Regions from separate parts of the Azotobacter bryophylli genome, predicted to be linked through region 1. Evidence: predicted binding sites of a transcription regulator. Region 1 holds the regulator's gene; each other region holds the start of a gene.
What was found. Region 1 encodes sigma-54, which starts transcription at its own class of promoters, with help from an activator protein. Its sites were predicted from a motif close to ANTGGCATNNANNTTGCTNT; they were not measured.
Positions count from the first base shown of each region.

Region 2: a site for sigma-54 is predicted at 1,476-1,495, ahead of glnK (P-II family nitrogen regulator). Genes of this name have one in related genera too.
Region 3: a site for sigma-54 is predicted at 2,502-2,521, ahead of glnA (type I glutamate--ammonia ligase). Genes of this name have one in related genera too.

Region 1 covers NZ_JBHRSJ010000034.1:266,990-272,961, reverse strand. The annotation lists gene lptC (LPS export ABC transporter periplasmic protein LptC) at 1-203, shown strand, start outside; gene lptA (lipopolysaccharide transport periplasmic protein LptA) at 190-753, shown strand; gene lptB (LPS export ABC transporter ATP-binding protein) at 753-1,478, shown strand; gene ACFOJE_RS17265 (RNA polymerase factor sigma-54) at 1,608-3,116, shown strand; gene hpf (ribosome hibernation-promoting factor, HPF/YfiA family) at 3,234-3,542, shown strand; gene ptsN (PTS IIA-like nitrogen regulatory protein PtsN) at 3,554-4,018, shown strand; gene rapZ (RNase adapter RapZ) at 4,109-4,966, shown strand; gene ACFOJE_RS17245 (HPr family phosphocarrier protein) at 4,982-5,254, shown strand; gene pmbA (metalloprotease PmbA) at 5,305-5,972, opposite strand, start outside.
Region 2 covers NZ_JBHRSJ010000029.1:64,146-70,117, reverse strand. The annotation lists gene ACFOJE_RS13350 (YifB family Mg chelatase-like AAA ATPase) at 1-865, opposite strand, end outside; gene ACFOJE_RS13345 (accessory factor UbiK family protein) at 899-1,174, opposite strand; gene glnK (P-II family nitrogen regulator) at 1,686-2,024, shown strand; gene ACFOJE_RS13335 (ammonium transporter) at 2,060-3,376, shown strand; gene ACFOJE_RS13330 (secondary thiamine-phosphate synthase enzyme YjbQ) at 3,671-4,096, shown strand; gene sutA (transcriptional regulator SutA) at 4,179-4,499, shown strand; gene ACFOJE_RS13320 (CPBP family intramembrane glutamic endopeptidase) at 4,565-5,305, opposite strand; gene ACFOJE_RS13315 (HAD family hydrolase) at 5,385-5,972, opposite strand, start outside.
Region 3 covers NZ_JBHRSJ010000012.1:154,450-160,421, reverse strand. The annotation lists gene ACFOJE_RS06950 (DUF4124 domain-containing protein) at 1-287, opposite strand, end outside; gene ACFOJE_RS06945 (DUF4124 domain-containing protein) at 292-810, opposite strand; gene glnA (type I glutamate--ammonia ligase) at 1,002-2,405, opposite strand; gene thiI (tRNA uracil 4-sulfurtransferase ThiI) at 2,729-4,183, shown strand; gene typA (translational GTPase TypA) at 4,336-5,972, shown strand, end outside.

The sequences.
Region 1 (5,972 bases):
GCTCCGATAGTAAAGGCCGCCCGAGCATCCTCACCACCAGCCGGCTGACCGTATTCCCAGAGAAGGATTACGCGCAGACCCAACAAGCAGTCATGATCGAGGCGGCCAATGGGGTAACCACGGCCAAAGGAATGAAAGCGTATCTGAATGACGGCAGGATGCACCTGCTGTCCAACATAAGAGGTCAGCATGAGGTTCGCTAACCGTTTCCCCCACGGGACTCTCCCTCTTCTGCTCAGCCTGTGCACCGGGCTCGGAGCCATGAATGCCTGGGCACTGCCCTCTGACGGCGACCAGCCGATTCGTGTGCAAGCAGATAGTGCCGAGCTCGACGATAAGCAGAATGTGGCGGTCTACCAGGGCGGCGTAGTCATCACCCAGGGCTCACGAAAGATCACTGGTGACAAGGTGACCGTTACCCAGGATGAAAATGGCGACATCAAGGTATTGACCTCCATCGGCAATCCTGCCTACTTCGAACATAAGCCCGCGGCCGATAAAGAAACCGTCAAGGCCTACGGAAAGACCATCCAGTATTTTGCCGACAATGAGCGGATAGTACTGATCGACCAAGCCAAGGTGATCCAGAACGGAAACACCTTCGAGGGCGAGAAGATCGTCTACGACACCCAGCGCCAGATCGTCAATGCCGGCCGAGCCACCGGGTCCAATGTGACGACTCCGAAGCCTAGGATCGACATGCTGATCCAGCCCAAGAAGAAGACACAGCCACAGCAGGGGCAAACACAGTAATGGCAGTCCTCAAAGCCCAGCATCTGGCCAAGAGCTATAAGAGTCGCCAGGTAGTTCGCGATGTCAGCCTCTCTATCGAGAGTGGGCAGATAGTCGGCCTGCTCGGTCCCAATGGTGCCGGCAAGACCACCAGCTTCTACATGATCGTCGGATTGGTTCGCGCCGACCAGGGTCGAGTCCTGATCGACCAGTTGGATGTGACCGACCTGCCGATGCACAAACGCGCTCGTGCCGGTATCGGCTACCTGCCCCAGGAAGCTTCGATCTTTCGCAAACTGTCGGTAGCCGACAACATCATGGCGATTCTCGAGACGCGCAAGGATCTGGACAGCACCGGGCGCCACCAGGCGCTCGAGTCTCTGCTTCAGGAGTTCCATATCACGCACATTCGCGACAGCCTCGGCATGAGCCTGTCCGGCGGGGAGCGGCGCCGAGTGGAGATCGCCCGCGCCCTGGCCACCGCTCCGAAGTTCATCCTTCTCGACGAACCCTTCGCCGGCGTCGACCCGATCTCGGTGGGCGATATCAAGCAGATCATTCATCATTTGAAGAACAGGGGTATCGGCGTTCTCATCACCGACCACAATGTCCGTGAAACGCTCGACATTTGTGAAACGGCCTATATCGTCAATGATGGACAATTGATTGCGGAAGGCGATGCTCAGACCATTCTTTCCAACCAACTGGTGAAGGAAGTCTATCTGGGCCACGAATTCCGTCTTTGATTCTTTCCGAGAAGAAAGGTAGGGCTAGGCAAATCCGTAAAAATAAGGCATATAACTTGCTAGATGGGCGCTTCGCCGCCTTGTAGTGGTTGACGCGCAAGCGTCGGCGCATACGGTGCTTCCTACAATATGAAACCATCGCTAGTCCTAAAAATGGGTCAGCAGCTGACGATGACCCCGCAGCTGCAACAAGCCATCCGCCTGCTTCAATTGTCGACCCTGGATCTTCAACAGGAGATCCAGGAGGCGTTGGACTCCAACCCGATGCTTGAGCAACAGGAAGCTGGCGACGATTACGACAACTCCGATCTGCCAGGCGACCAGAGCGGGCAGGGGTCCTCCGAAGCCGCACCGGAAGGCAGTTATTCGGACCTCTATGAGTCACCCTCGTCGACTGCCGGTAACGACCAGGAAGAAGGCGACTGGCACGAGCGCATCCCCAATGAGCTGCCGGTGGACACCGCCTGGGAAGACATCTATCAGACCAGCGCCAGCAACTTGCCGAGCAACGACGACGACGATTGGGATTTCACCGCCCGGACGTCCACCGGAGAGAGCCTGCAGAGCCATTTGCTCTGGCAGTTGAACCTGGCGCCGATGTCCGACACGGATCGCCTGATCGCCATCACCCTCATCGACAGCATCAACAGCGACGGCTATCTGGAGGGGGCACTGGAAGAGGTCCTCCAATCCCTCGACCCGGAGCTGGGTATCGAGCTCGACGAAGTCGAGATGGTTCTGCGCCGCATTCAACAGTTCGAGCCAGCCGGAGTCGCCGCTCGCGATCTAAGCGAATCGCTGCAATTGCAACTGAGACAGATGCCTGCCGATACGCCTTGGCTGAGCGAGGCGCAACGGCTGGCCAGGGACTATCTCGATCTGCTCGGCAACCATGATTTCAGCCAGTTGATGCGCCGCATGAAGCTCAAGGAAGAAGAGCTCCGCCCGGTCATCGAGCTGATCCAGAGCCTCAACCCACGCCCCGGCTCGCAGATCGAAGCCAGCGAGGCGGAATACATCGTTCCCGATGTCATAGTGCGCAAGCACAACGGCCGCTGGCTCGTAGAGCTCAACCAGGAAGCGATCCCCCGCCTGCGCATCAACCCGCAGTATGCCGGCTTCGTTCGTCGGGCCGATGCCAGCGCTGACAATACCTTCATGCGCAACCAGTTGCAGGAAGCACGCTGGTTCATCAAGAGCCTGCAGAGCCGCAACGAGACCCTTATGAAGGTTGCCACGCAGATCGTCGAGCACCAGCGCGGTTTCCTCGATTACGGCGAAGAAGCCATGAAGCCGTTGGTTCTGCACGACATCGCCGAAGCCGTGGGCATGCACGAGTCGACTATTTCCCGGGTGACCACCCAGAAATACATGCATACTCCGCGAGGCATCTACGAGCTCAAGTACTTTTTCTCCAGCCATGTCAGTACGGCGGAAGGTGGCGAGTGCTCGTCTACTGCAATACGTGCCATCATCAAAAAACTGGTCGCGGCGGAAAATCCGAAAAAGCCATTGAGCGACAGCAAGATCGCTGGTTTACTGGAAGAACAGGGCATACAAGTGGCGCGCCGCACTGTCGCCAAGTATCGCGAATCCCTCGGGATTGCCCCATCCAGCGAACGCAAGCGACTGATGTAACAGGGCTTGACCTGCCGAACGACTGCTCGGAGGCATTGACCTCCGACGGTCCATGCCAAGGTATATACCGGTAGCAGGCCCGCTAGCCTGTGTTAATAGCAATAAGGAGAAAGCGGTATGCAAGTCAACATCAGTGGACACCAACTGGATGTGACCGACCCCCTGCGCGACTATGTTGAGGAGAAACTCAGCCGGCTCGAACGCCATTTCGATCGCATCACCAACGTTCAGGTGATCATGTCGGTCGACAAGCTCAAGCAGAAAATCGAAGCCACTCTGCATGTCGCAGGTGGGGAAGTCGTGGCGAACGCTGAACATGATGACATGTACGCTGCAATCGACCTGCTCATCGACAAGCTCGACCGCCAGTTGATCAAGCACAAGGAAAAGCAGGTTGAGCGCCAGCAGGGCGCAACCGCTCGCTAACCCGATCCCCCATGATCCGACTAGAAAACATCCTAACCCCCGCACGCTCCCTGGTGAACGTGCCGGGGGGCAGCAAAAAACGAACGCTGGAATTCATCGCCAATCTGGTCGCGCGTGAAATTTCCGACCTGGATAGCAAGGCCATTTTCGAAAGCCTGGTTGCCCGGGAAAAGCTTGGCTCGACCGGCTTCGGCAACGGAATCGCCATTCCCCATTGTCGTCTTCCTGGCTGTCCCGCTCCGATCAGCGTTCTCCTGCGGTTGGATGCCCCCATCGACTTCGACGCCATCGATGGAGCACCGGTGGATCTGCTATTCGCCCTGCTGGTTCCGGAGGAGGCCACCGACGAGCATCTCCAACTCTTGCGTCAAATCGCCAGTATGCTCGACCGCAGCGAGATCCGAGAGCGCCTTCGCCATGCCCAGACCAGTGAAGCGCTGTACCAAGTGGTAGTGGACACGCAGAACGGTCAATAATCCTAGAGGAGCGTTGTTGGCTGTGAACGTCTATCCGGCAGCCAAGCATTTGGCCCTCGTCTCTCGTCGTATCGAAAGAAGAGCCTGAGCATGCGCGTGATCATCGTCAGTGGTCGTTCCGGCTCGGGCAAGAGCACTGCGCTCAATGTGCTCGAAGACAATGGCTTCTACTGCATAGACAACCTGCCGGCCGGTCTGCTTCCTGAACTGGCCGAACGTGCACTGCTGCATACTGAGCTGCTGCACCCGCAACTCGCCGTTTCCATCGATGCACGCAACCTGCCCAGCCAACTGAAACGCTTCCCAGAGCTGCTCGATGAGGTACGAGCGCGCTACATCGTCTGCGACCTGCTGTTCTTGGATTGCGATGACGAAACCTTGCTCAAGCGTTTTTCGGAAACCCGCCGACGTCATCCTCTGACCAACGAAAATCGCTCCCTGGCCGAAGCCATCCAGGATGAAAGCCGACTGCTAGCCCCGATCAGGGACTTGGCCGACTTGAAGATCGATACCACCCATCTCAATCTCTACCAATTGCGCGACACCCTAAAGCTAAGGCTGTTGCACAAGCCGGAACCGGGCACGGCGTTCCTGGTCGAATCGTTCGGCTTCAAGCGTGGCATGCCGGTGGACGCGGACTTGGTGTTCGATGTGCGCTGCCTACCCAATCCCTACTGGAAGCCCGATCTGCGCGACTTCTCAGGGCTGGATCAACCGGTCGTCGACTACTTGGCCGCTCAGCCTGATGTGGAAGAGATGTACCAGGATATCCATGCTTATCTGCAAAAGTGGCTGCCGCGATTTGCCGCCAGCAATCGCGCTTACGTCACGATCGCCATCGGCTGTACCGGCGGCCACCACAGATCGGTCTACCTGGCCGAACGGCTTGGGCAGGCGCTGAAGCAGTCGCTCAAGAACGTTCAGGTTCGCCACCGCGACCTTGGTTGAAGGATTGATTGCGCGATGCCTGCCTGCAAGGTCACCATCATCAACAAGCTCGGCCTCCACGCCCGAGCTGCGGCGAAGTTCGTCGGCCTTGCCGGGCGCTATCCCTGCACGGTGCGTATCGGCCGCGAACCGGAATGCCTGGTCGACGGCAAGAGCATCATGGCGGTGATGATGCTGGCTGCTGGCAAAGGCACGCCAATCCACCTACATACCGAGGGCGAGCAGGACGACGAAGCCCTGAATGCTCTGGTCGAACTGATCAACAACCGCTTCGACGAAGGGGAGTAGACGCAAGGGCAACCGATGCGTCTGCACCGGCTCGCCCGCTCTGATTGGTCTCAGCTGCCTGCCACCGTCATTCGCTCGATCAGCACCGAGCCCGTACGAATGTTGCTGCGTGTCTCCAGATCACTGCCTACCGCCACCACTTGCCGGAACATATCGCGCAGGTTGCCGGCTATGGTGACCTCCTGCACAGGAAACTGGATCTCACCGTTCTCCACCCAGAAACCACCCGCTCCGCGGGAGTAATCGCCGGTCACCAGATTCAGCCCCTGCCCCATCAGCTCCGTGACCAGCAATCCCCGCCCCATCCGCCGGATCAGGGCCGCCAGGTCTTCCTCACCATGGCTGACGAACAGGTTGTGCACCCCGCCGGCATTGGCCGTGCTGGGCATGTTCAGCTTGCGTCCCGAGTAGGTGCCCAGCGCATAGCGAAGCAACCGGCCATTTTCGACGAAATGCTTGGCATAGGTCGCCAGCCCGTCCGCATCGAATGCGGCACTCCCCAATGCCCGGGGAATGCGTGGTCGCTCGTCGAGACTCAGCCATTCGGGGAACAGCTGCTGGCCCAAAGTCCCCTCGAGGAACGAGGTGTGGCGATACAGATTGCCACCAGTAATGGCAGCGATGAAGTGGCCGAACAGACCCGTGGCCAGTTCGGCAGCGAACAGCACCGGCACCTCGCAGGTAGGTACGGGCCGCGCGCCCAGACGGCTCACCGCGC
Region 2 (5,972 bases), on a different contig from region 1:
CGCCGGGCCGCGGCCGGCTGCCGCCGCCGACCAGGGCCGGCCCCGAAGCGCTGTGGTGCGGCTGGCGGAACGGGCGCTGGGGCCAGGCTGTGAGCGGCGCGTGGCTGGCCACCGAGTGGATCGCCGCCACTTCCAGGGCTTCGCGTTCGTCCAGCGGCGGCAGCAGGCCGGGCAGACGGCTGGCCAGCAATGTCTTGCCGGTGCCGGGAGGGCCGCTGAACAGAAGATTGTGGCAGCCAGCCGCGGCCACCAGCAGGGCGCGCTTGGCCGCGGCCTGGCCCTGCACTTCGGCGAGGTCGGGGTAGGGGAGCGCCTGGCGCAGCAGGCCCTGGGCCTGGTAGGGCGAAAGCGGGCTCTGGCCGTTGAGGTGGGCGGCCAGCTCCAGCAGGTGGTCTACGGCCAGCACGGTCAGTCCGGAGGCCAGGCTGGCCTCCTCGGCATTGGCCCGCGGTACCACCAGGGTGCGTCCGGCCTCGCGGGCGGCCAGTGCCGCCGGGAGGACGCCCTGCACCGGGCGCAGGTTGCCGGAGAGGGCCAGCTCGCCCAGACATTCCAGGGCGCCCAGGCTTTCGGCCGGCAACTGGCCGCTGGCGGCGAGGATGCCGAGGGCGATGGCCAGATCGAAGCGCCCGCCGTCCTTAGGTAGGTCGGCGGGGGCGAGGTTGAGGGTGATGCGCCGGGCCGGGAAGTCGAAGCCGGAGGTGAGGATGGCGCTGCGCACCCGGTCCTTGCTCTCCTTCACCGCGGTTTCCGGCAGTCCGACCAGGGTCAGCGCCGGCAAGCCGTTGGCCAGGTGTGCCTCCACCGTGACGGCGGGCGCCTCGACGCCTACCTGGGCGCGGCTGTGGACGATGGCCAGGGACATGGATCTCTCCTTGATCGCATGCCGTCCGCGGGGTTATTCGCTGGGCGGCGTTTGGGGCTCGGGGGACAGACGGGCTTCCAGTTCGGCCACCTTGGCCTCGAGGGCTTCCAGGCGAGCGCGAGTGCGGGCTAGGACGACCATCTGGCTGTCGAACTCTTCCCGGCTGACCAGATCGAGCCGGCTGAAGGCGCTCTGCAGCAGGGCTTTGAACTGCGCTTCGAATTCGCGGGGGGGCAGCGGCGTTTCGCCGTTGAACAGGCGCGAGGCGTGAGAGGTGAGCGTATCGAACAGGGCTTTGGGCGGCAGCATGGTGCGATTCCGGAAACAATCGGCGGGCAGTTTAGCACGCATGGTCCCCCTTGCCGCTGTCGAACGGGTGCACAGTTTTTGAACAGAAGCCGATCGGTTGCTGCACTCAAATGGCGCGTCGTGCTGGCATTGTGCTTGGGAGGTGGCGGGCGTGGGCCGGCAGCGAACCTGTCCTCGAATGGGCAAATAACAATATGAAATATATGGGATATCGGGAAGTCGAGGCTTTTTGCTGGCAGTTCTCTGCGGATTCATGGCTGTCGCTGGGCGAAAACCGGGTTGGAGTAGCGGATAAGGCAGTTTTGGCAAGATTCCTGCTTGGGCGAGGATGAGGTTGCTCCTTCTTGTCGCCCGCTGCCTAGGCGAGGCATGGGAGCTTTGCCGTATAGCCGGGTGCTGTCGAAAAGGCTGGCCTTGAGCCGTCGGCGCGTTTCAAAAGCCAGACACTGCGCTTAGACTTGCAGCCGGGGTATTACCTGGGGCAAGTCCACCTTACACGGAGAGAGTTTTCATGAAGCTAGTCACTGCCATCATCAAGCCGTTCAAGCTGGACGACGTACGTGAGTCTCTGTCGGAGATCGGGGTGCAAGGCATTACCGTCACCGAAGTCAAGGGTTTCGGCCGGCAAAAGGGCCATACCGAACTGTACCGCGGCGCCGAATACGTCGTGGATTTCCTGCCCAAGGTGAAGATCGAGGTGGCCATCGCCGATGACCAGCTGGATCGCGTCATCGAGGCCATCAGCAAGGCTGCCAACACCGGCAAGATCGGCGACGGCAAGATCTTCGTCGTCAACCTGGAACAGGCCATCCGCATCCGTACCGGCGAAACCGGCACAGACGCGATCTAAGCCCCCGATCCCCTCGCCCCAGGAGATTCCCCTTTATGACTCTGCGGAAAAGCGCAGGGCTAGCAGCCCTCACATCCCTGTTCTTGCCTACCCTGGCCAGCGCCCAGGAAGCGACGCTGAACTCCGGCGATACCGCTTGGATGCTCACCTCGACGGCGCTGGTCCTCTTCATGACCGTTCCCGGCCTGGCCTTGTTCTACGGCGGCATGGTGCGCTCGAAAAACGTTCTCTCGGTGATGATGCAATGCTTCGCCATCACCGGTCTGATCAGCCTGCTCTGGGTCATCTTCGGCTACAGCCTGGCGTTCGACACCACCGGCATGGAGGCTGGGGTGGTGAACTTCAATTCCTTCATCGGCGGTCTGTCCAAGGCCTTCCTCAAGGGACTGACCACCGACAGCCTGGTCGGTGCCTTCCCGGAAAGCGTCTTCATCACTTTCCAGATGACCTTCGCCATCATCACGCCGGCGCTGATCGTCGGCGCCTTCGCCGAGCGCATGAAGTTCTCGGCCCTGTTGGTCTTCATGGCGGTCTGGTTCGTCCTGGTCTACGCGCCGATCGCCCACATGGTCTGGGCCGGTGTCGGCGGTCTGATGTGGGACTGGGGCGTGCTGGACTTCGCCGGTGGCACCGTGGTCCACATCAACGCGGGCGTCGCGGGTCTGGTCGCCTGCCTGGTGCTGGGCAAGCGCAAGGGCTATCCGAGCGTGGCCATGGCTCCGCATAACCTCGGCTACACCCTGGTCGGTGCCGCCATGCTGTGGATCGGCTGGTTCGGCTTCAACGCCGGTTCGGCGGTCGCCGCCAACGGCACGGCGGGCATGGCCATGCTGGTCACCCAGATCGCTACCGCTGCCGCAGCCATGGGCTGGATGTTCGCCGAGTGGGTCACTCACGGCAAGCCGAGCGCGCTGGGTATCGCTTCGGGCGTGGTCGCCGGCCTGGTCGCAATCACTCCGGCGGCCGGCACCGCCGGCCCGATGGGCGCCATCGTGATCGGCCTGGTTTCCGGCGTGGTCTGCTTCTTCTGCGCCACCAGCCTGAAGCGCTCGCTCGGCTACGACGACTCCCTGGACGCCTTCGGCGTGCACGGCGTCGGTGGTATCGTCGGCGCCCTGCTGACCGGCGTGTTCGCCGCACCGGCCATGGGTGGCTTCGGTCAGGTGGAAGACATCGCCGCCCAGGTCTGGGTCCAGTTCAAGGGTGTGATCTTCACCGTCGGCTACACCGCCATCGCCACCTTCGTGATCCTCAAGGTCATCGACCTGGTGATGGGCCTGCGCGTCGGCGAAGAGGAAGAAACCGTCGGTCTCGACCTCTCGCTGCACAACGAGCGGGGCTACAGCCTCTGAGTGAGCCGGGTATGCGCTGAAGGGACTCCCGGCGCATCCCGACATTACCGCCGTGGGCTACCGGTTTCGCGGCCGCAGGCAAAATCCGCAAAGGGCGCTCACGGCGCCCTTTGCTTTTTCTGGCGCCGCGCTAGAATTCCCCGCGCAACCATCAAGGCCCCGTATCCGGCGCAGCTCGATCGTCCGCGAATGGGGGGCACGAGGCGCAGCCGGTCTCTGCCGAACGCTGCCCTGAACCCATGCCAGAGCTTGCCCTATCGTCTAGTGGGGTAGTTTCTCGGGTTGGTGATAATCATGTGGAAACAGACGACCATTACCTTGCGTCCGCGCCCGCGCGGCTTCCATCTGGTGACCGAGGAGCTGCTCGCAGCCCTGCCGGAACTGTCGACTTGTCGCGTGGGTCTGTTACACCTCTGGCTGCAGCACACGTCTGCTTCGTTGACGGTCAACGAAAATGCCGACGGGGCGGTGCGTCGGGACTTCGAGCGCTTCTTCAACCGCCTGGTCCCCCAGGGCGAGAAGGGCTACGAGCACGACTACGAGGGGCCCGACGATCTGCCCGCGCACTTCAAGGCCAGCCTGCTGGGTTGCCAGCTGAGTCTGCCGGTGCGAGACGGGACCCTGGCCCTGGGCGTCTGGCAAGGGATCTACCTCGGCGAGCACCGCGAACATGGCGGTGCCCGTCGCGTACTGGCCACCCTGCATGGCCAGGCGATCTGATTTATCTGGCGGCGGTCGACCCGAGTGCGACCGCTGTCGTGGCTACAACCAACCTGCTGTGTGCAAGTCGTGAGGGTCGAACATGAGCGATGAAGAACTGGAACAAGAAGAACTGGAAGCAGGCGACGAGGACGAGGGCGAGGAGCTCGAGGCCGCCGATGAAGGCGATGCCGATGAAGACGACGGCAGCGATCGGGCGGTAGCTTCGGGCAAGAAGTCCAAGGCCGTCGTCAGCGAGGAGGAAATGCCGAGCATCGAGGCCAAGCAGCGGGAGCGCGAAGCCCTGGAGCGCGCCATGGCGGAGTTTCTCGCCCGTGGCGGCAAGGTGCAGGAAGTCGAGCCCAACGTGGTCGCCGACCCGCCGAAGAAGCCGGATAGCAAGTACGGTAGCCGCCCCATCTGATTCCTGATCGATGGCGGTGCAAGAAGGCGACCCTGGAGCGATCCCGGGTCGCCTTTTTCATGCCTTCAGCCCAGGCACAGCGGATAGCTCAACAGTAGGAAGTGCGACAGGTTGACCGCTGCGTGCAGCAGGACGGTCGCGCCCAGACGGCCGGACAGCTGCATCACCCAGCCATAACCCAGACCCGCCGCGCCGGCGACCAGAGCGAATGCCGGGCCGAACGGAGCGTGCGCCAGGCCGAACAGGGCGGCGCCCAGGGCGATTCCTCCGGGCACGCCGCAGCGGTTCACCAGGATGCCCTGGAGCAGACCGCGGAACAGCAGCTCCTCGGCGAGCACCGTGCCGGCGAGATTGACCGCCAGCCAGGGGAGCAACTCCGGCGGCCATTTCGGCTGCCAGGCCACCAGTCCCAAGGCGAAAGCCAGAGCCGGCACGGCCGCCAGCGTCGCCAGCGCACAGCCCCAGGCCCGCAGCGGTCGCGCGGGCGCTCTGCGCCGCGCCGTCCACCACCAGGCCAGCAGCATCGCGCCGAGCAGCAGCTTGTCCCAGTGCAGGCGCACGGCATAGGGCGCCGCGTCGGGACTGATCCGGCGTGGCGCGGCCAGCGTCAGCGGCGTGAAGCCGGGTAGCAGATGGGCGGCCAGGGACAGACCGGCGAGCAGCACGCCGGCCAGCCACAGGCCTTCCGGCAGACGCCGGCGGAAGGGGAGGACCCAGCCGACGAACAGGATGCCGGCCAGCAGACCGGGGGCCTGGATGCCGCCGGAGAGGGCCCCGGCGAAGAGGACGAGTGTTGGCAGGAGCATCCGGTAGTGGTGGTAGTGGCGGTCGGACCTGCCGGTACCCGCCGGGTGCCCCGGAGCATCGAGGTCCATCGCCTGCGCTTCAGTCCCGCCAGCCGGCGAGCAGAGCTGGCAGTTCGGCCAGACTGCGGATTTCGGCATCGGGACGGCCCTCGTGGCTCCAGGGCTTGCCGCCGGGGTTGAACCAGACCGCGCGCAGGCCGGCACGCTGGGCGCCCTGGATGTCGTCGCCGGGGTGGTCGCCGATGTGCACCGCCTGTTCGGCCGGCACCCCGCCGAGCCTGAGCGCCTCGCGGAAGGGGTGCGGGTCCGGCTTGCCGATGCCCAGTTCCTCGGCGCAGAGGGCGAAGCGGAAGTAGTCGGCCAGGCCCAGACGGCGCACGTCGGCGTTGCCGTTGGTCAGCACGCCGAGGAGGTAGCGGTTGGCGAGGACCTCGAGGGTCGGCTGCACCTCGGGAAAGATCTGTACCTCATGGCGCGCGGCGAGGAAGGTCTGGAACGCCTGTTCGGCCATTTCCCGCGCTTCGGGCTCGGCGTAGCCGGCCTCCTGCAGGGCTGTGAACAGGACGCGGCGGCGCAGTTCGCTGATGCGGTGCTTCAGCGCCGGCTCCCCGTCCAGCAGCCGGCTGCGGATCGTCCACAGATGTTCGACCGGAACGCCGCCTAGGAG
Region 3 (5,972 bases), on a different contig from region 1:
GTCAGGTTGCCTTCCCCGTTGCGCAGGGTGAAGTCCGGTTCCGGGCTGGCGATTCGCAGCCAGCGATAGCCGGCCGTCGTCTCCTTGGGCGGCTGGACCTGCTTGGGGACCGGTGGCGGCGGGGCCTGCATGCCGTTGGTGGGATGCAGTTCGAGACTCTTCGCCTGGGGCTGGTTCTGTGGCGGCCGGTCGGTGAAGACCCGGTTGCCCTGCCCGTCGACGTAGCTGTAGATCTCCGCGGCGGCCGGAAGGGCGAGCAGGCAAAGGCTGAGCAGCAGGTGGCGCATGGGGCTAGCGGTGCGGGCTGCGCAGATGGGCGCGCTGCACGGTGAAGGTGATCGGGGCGCTCCGCTGGATGGACTGTCCCTTTTCCATCACCTCGACCGCCAGGCTGTGCTCACCGCGGTCCACGTTGTTCACTTGCAGCAGCGGTGCCTTGCTGGCATCGCCGTAGGGCTGGCCGTCCAGCAGCAGGCGCAGGCTATGTCCGGGGTGCAGGCGCGGCTCGATCAGGACCCCGACGCTGAAGGTGCCATTATTGGCGCGCACGGCTTCGTCCCCGGAAATTCCAGTCAGCTCCAGGCGCGAATAGCGCTCCCGCTCCGGCTCTTCCTGCTTGAGCGGTTGCGTCTGGGTGGGCGGTTGCGGCGCAACGGTATTGGTCGGCGACACTTCGACCTTCTGCACCGGCACGCCTTCCGGCGGCTGGTTGCTGAAGACCGGGTTGCCTTTGGCGTCGAGGTACTTGTAGATCTCCGCGCTGGCCGGCAGAGCCAGGGACAGCAGCAGGCTGAGAATCACGAGGCGCATGCTTGGGCTCCTGCGGTGGGGGTGTTCATAGCGTTGCACCGGCTGTCCTGCCTGGCAAGGGCGAGGCCGCCGGGCTGTGCGCTCGTGCATGGAAGCCGTTTCGCCATGGGGCGAGCGATATCCCTTCGGGTTTTCTCCGCCGGAAAAAAGAGAGGCCTCCCGAAGGAGGCCTCTCTGTATCGCCGGCTGGCTTAGACGCTGTAGTACAGGTCGTATTCCAGCGGGTGCACGAAGGTGCGCACCTTGATTTCCTCGGCGGCCTTCAGTTCGATGAAGGAATCCAGGAATTCATCGGTGAACACGCCACCTTTGACCAGGAACTCGCGGTCGGCATTCAGGGACTCCAGAGCTTCCTTCAGGCTGCCGCAGACTTGCGGGATCTGCTTGGCCTCTTCCGGCGGCAGGTCGTACAGGTTCTTGTCGGCGGCATCGCCGGGGTGAATCTTGTTCTGGATGCCGTCCAGACCGGCCATCAGCAGAGCGGCGAAGGCCAGGTACGGGTTGGCCGACGGGTCCGGGAAGCGCGCCTCGATGCGGCGGCCTTTCGGGCTGGCCACGTACGGGATGCGGATGGAAGCGGAACGGTTGCGGGCGGAGTAGGCCAGCATTACCGGAGCTTCGAAGCCCGGAACCAGACGCTTGTAGGAGTTGGTCGACGGGTTGGTCAGGGCGTTCAGCGCCTTGCCGTGCTTGATGATGCCGCCGATGAAGTACAGGGCGGTATCGGACAGGCCGGCATAGCCTTCGCCGGCGAAGGTGTTCTTGCCGTCTTTGGCGATGGACATGTGCACGTGCATGCCCGAGCCGTTGTCGCCGTACAGCGGCTTCGGCATGAAGGTCACGGTCTTGCCGTAGGCGTCGGCGACGTTCTTCACCACGTACTTCAGGGTCTGGACTTCGTCAGCCTTGGCGACCAGGGTGTTGAACTTCACGCCGATCTCGTTCTGGCCGGCGGTAGCCACTTCGTGGTGGTGCACTTCGACGACCTGGCCCATTTCTTCCAGGGCGTTGCACATGGCGGTGCGGATTTCGTGGTCGTAATCGGACGGCGGGGTCGGCAGGTAGCCGCCCTTGACCGCGATGCGGTGGCCCTTGTTGCCGCCTTCGAAGTCGGCGTCGCTGTTCCAGGCAGCCTGTTCGGAGAAGATCTTGAACATGGAGCCGGACATGTCCGACTTGAACTTGACCTGATCGAAGATGAAGAACTCGGGCTCCGGGCCGACGAACACGGTGTCGCCGATGCCGGTGGACTTCAGGTATTCCTCGGCGCGCTTGGCGATGGCGCGCGGGTCGCGCTCGTAGCCCTGCATGGTGGAGGGTTCGATCACGTCGCAGACCAGGATCAGGGTCGGCTCTTCGGTGAACGGGTCCAGTACGGCGGTGCTGTCGTCCGGCAGCAGGATCATGTCGGAGGCTTCGATGCCTTTCCAGCCGTCGATGGAGGAGCCGTCGAACATCTTGCCGACTTCGAAGAAATCGTCATCGGCATCGCGAGCCGGCATGGTGATATGGTGCTGACGGCCTTTCGGGTCGGTGAAACGCAGGTCAATCCACTTTACGTCGTGTTCTTTGATCAGTTGAAGCGACTTCGACATGTTGTCCTCCAGAGGGAGAGGGCCGACAGAGGGCTCTCGACAATAAGGGGTAAGGCTGGGCGGCGCATGATCCGCCATGGCAAACTGCTGCACAAGAGAGCAAACAGCATGCCAATGCACTGAGATGGGAAGGGGCCCGTCCTAGCCGGCTTGCCCGGCAGACGAGAGCTATTTTGGCTCATGTGCTTGCACCAAAATAGATCTTTGCTGTGTTTCTGTGTTCATTTTTGGTGCGCTTCGGGGCTGTGGATATTTTGGTCAAACCTTGAGCAGTTTCCGCTATAATTCGCGCCCTTCTTTTCGGCTGCCCTGCCTTCCCGCCCATGAAAGTCATCGTCAAACCCTTCGCCGAGATCACCATCAAGAGCCGCCCGGTGCGCAAGCAGTTCATTCGGCAACTGGCGAAGAACATCCGTACGGTGCTGCGGGACCTCGATCCCGAGCTGGACGTGCAGGGCGAATGGGACAATCTGGAGTTCCAGACCCGCCAGGAGGATCCGAAACTGCTGGCGGAAATGCTCGAGCGGCTGCGCTGCACTCCCGGGATCGCCCACTGCCTCGAGGTCCACGACTATCCGCTGGGCGATTTCGACGACATCGTCGAGAAGTGCAAGCTGCATTTCGGTGCGCTGCTGGCCGGCAAGGTGTTCGCCGTGCGCTGCAAGCGCTCGGGCAAGCATTCGTTCAGCTCGGTGGAAGCGGCGACCTACGTCGGCAGCCGGCTGCGCCGCGAATGCGGGGCGGCGGGCATCGATCTCAAGCATCCCGAGATCGAAGTTCGCTTCGAGGTGCGCTACGACCGCCTGCTGATCATCCATGCCCAGCACGACGGCATCGGCGGCTATCCGCTGGGCTCCATCGAGCAGACCCTGGTGCTGATGTCCGGCGGTTTCGACTCCACCGTGGCGGCCTACCAGATGATGCGCCGCGGCCTGCTGACCCACTTCTGCTTCTTCAATCTCGGCGGACGTGCCCACGAGCTGGGGGTGATGGAAGTCGCCCATTATCTATGGGAGAAATTCGGCCGCTCGCACCGGGTGCTGTTCATCAGCGTGCCTTTCGAGGAAGTGGTCGGCGAGATCCTCAGCAAGGTCGACAACAGCCAGATGGGCGTGGTTCTCAAGCGCATGATGCTGCGCGCCGCCAGCCGCCTGGCCGGGGAACTGCACATCGACGCCCTGGTGACCGGCGAGGCGATCTCCCAGGTTTCCAGCCAGACCCTGCCGAACCTGTCGGTGATCGACTCGGTGACCGATACCCTGGTGCTGCGTCCGCTGATCGCCAGTCACAAGCAGGACATCATCGACACCGCCGAACGCATCGGCACCGCCGCGTTCGCCAAGAACATGCCGGAGTACTGCGGGGTGATCTCGGTGAACCCGACCACCCGTGCCAAGCGCGCGCGCATCGAGTACGAGGAGGCGCAGTTCGACATGGCGATCCTCGAGCGCGCGCTGGAACGTGCCCGCAAGGTGACCATCGATCAGGTGATCGACGAGCTGGGCGAGGATCTGCAGGTCGAGGAAGTCCGCGAGGCGCTGCCGGGACAGATCGTCCTCGATATCCGCCATCCCGATGCGGCCGAAGAGGCGCCGCTGGAGTTGTCGGGCATCGAGGTGCAGACGCTGCCTTTCTACGCGATCAACAACCGGTTCAAGGAGCTCGATGCCAATCGCCAGTACCTGCTGTACTGCGATAAAGGTGTCATGAGCCGTCTGCATGCTCATCATCTCTTGAGCGAGGGGCATGCCAATGTGCGCGTTTATCGTCCGGCCTAAGCAGCCGGGACTGCTGGGGGGGAGCATCCGCCACCGCCCTCCCGATCGGCTCCGCCCTTGAGATGCCACCGCCGGTGCTTCTGACGAGCACAGGCCGATTTCCGGCTTCCAGCCCCTGGCTCGAAGCCTTCATATTTTTCAGAGATAGAACCGTGATCGAAAAACTACGCAATATCGCCATCATCGCCCACGTCGACCATGGCAAGACCACCCTGGTGGACAAGCTCCTGAAGCTCTCCGGCACCCTCGACCGCAAAGAGGCGGAGAACGAGCGCGTGATGGACTCCAACGACCAGGAAAAAGAGCGCGGCATCACCATCCTGGCCAAGAACACCGCCATCAAGTGGAACGGCTACAACATCAACATCGTCGACACCCCCGGCCACGCCGACTTCGGCGGCGAGGTGGAGCGCGTGATGAGCATGGTCGACTCCGTGCTGCTGGTGGTCGACGCCCAGGACGGCCCCATGCCGCAGACCCGCTTCGTGACCCAGAAGGCGTTCAAGGCCGGTCTGCGTCCGATCGTGGTGGTCAACAAGATCGACCGTCCGGGCGCGCGTCCCGACTGGGTCATCGACCAGATCTTCGACCTGTTCGACAACCTCGGCGCCACCGACGAGCAGCTGGACTTCCCGATCGTCTACGCCAGCGCCCTGAACGGCATCGCCGGCATGGACCACGAAGCCATGGACGACAACATGGACGCCCTGTTCCAGGCGATCATCGACCATGTGCCGGCCCCGGTGGTGGACACCGAAGGTCCGTTCCAGATGCAGATCTCCCAGCTGGACTACAACAGCTTCCTCGGCGTGATCGGCATCGGCCGCATCGCCCGCGGCACCATCAAGTCCAACACTCCGGTGACCGCCATCGGTGCCGACGGCAAGAAGCGCAATGGCCGCGTCCTCAAGATCATGGGCCACCACGGCCTGCAGCGCGTCGAGGTCGAGGAGGCCACTGCCGGCGACATCGTCTGTGTCAGCGGCATGGAGGAGCTGTACATCTCCGATACCCTGTGCGACCAGCAGAACGTCGAGGCCCTGCCGCCGCTGACCGTCGACCAGCCGACCGTGAGCATGACCTTCCAGGTCAACGACTCGCCGTTCGCCGGCAAGGAAGGCAAGTTCGTCACCAGCCGCAACATCAAGGACCGTCTGGAAAAGGAACTGCTGCACAACGTGGCGCTGCGCGTCGAGCCGGGCGAGAGCCCGGAGAAGTTCAAGGTTTCCGGCCGTGGCGAGCTGCACCTGTCGGTGTTGATCGAGACCATGCGTCGTGAAGGCTTCGAGCTGGCCGTGGGCCGTCCGGAAGTGGTGATCATCGAGAACGAGGCCGGCGAGAAGCAGGAGCCGTACGAGAACGTCACCATCGACATCGAGGAGCAGCACCAGGGACCGGTGATGGAGCAGATGGGCCTGCGCAAGGGCGATCTGACCAACATGATCCCCGACGGCAAGGGGCGTGTCCGCCTGGAGTACACCATTCCGGCGCGCGGCCTGATCGGCTTCCGTAACAACTTCCTGACCCTGACCTCGGGTACTGGCATCCTGACCTCGACCTTCAGCCACTATGGCCCGATCAAGGCCGGTGAAGTCACCAACCGTCAGAACGGCGTACTGGTGTCCATGGCCACCGGCACCGCGCTGACCTATTCGCTGGAAACCCTGCAGGCCCGCGGCAAGCTGTTCCTCGGCCCAGGCGACGAGATCTACGAAGGCCAGCTGGCCGGCATCAATAGCCGCGACAACGACCTGGTGATCAACCCGACCAAGGGCAAGAAGCTCGACAA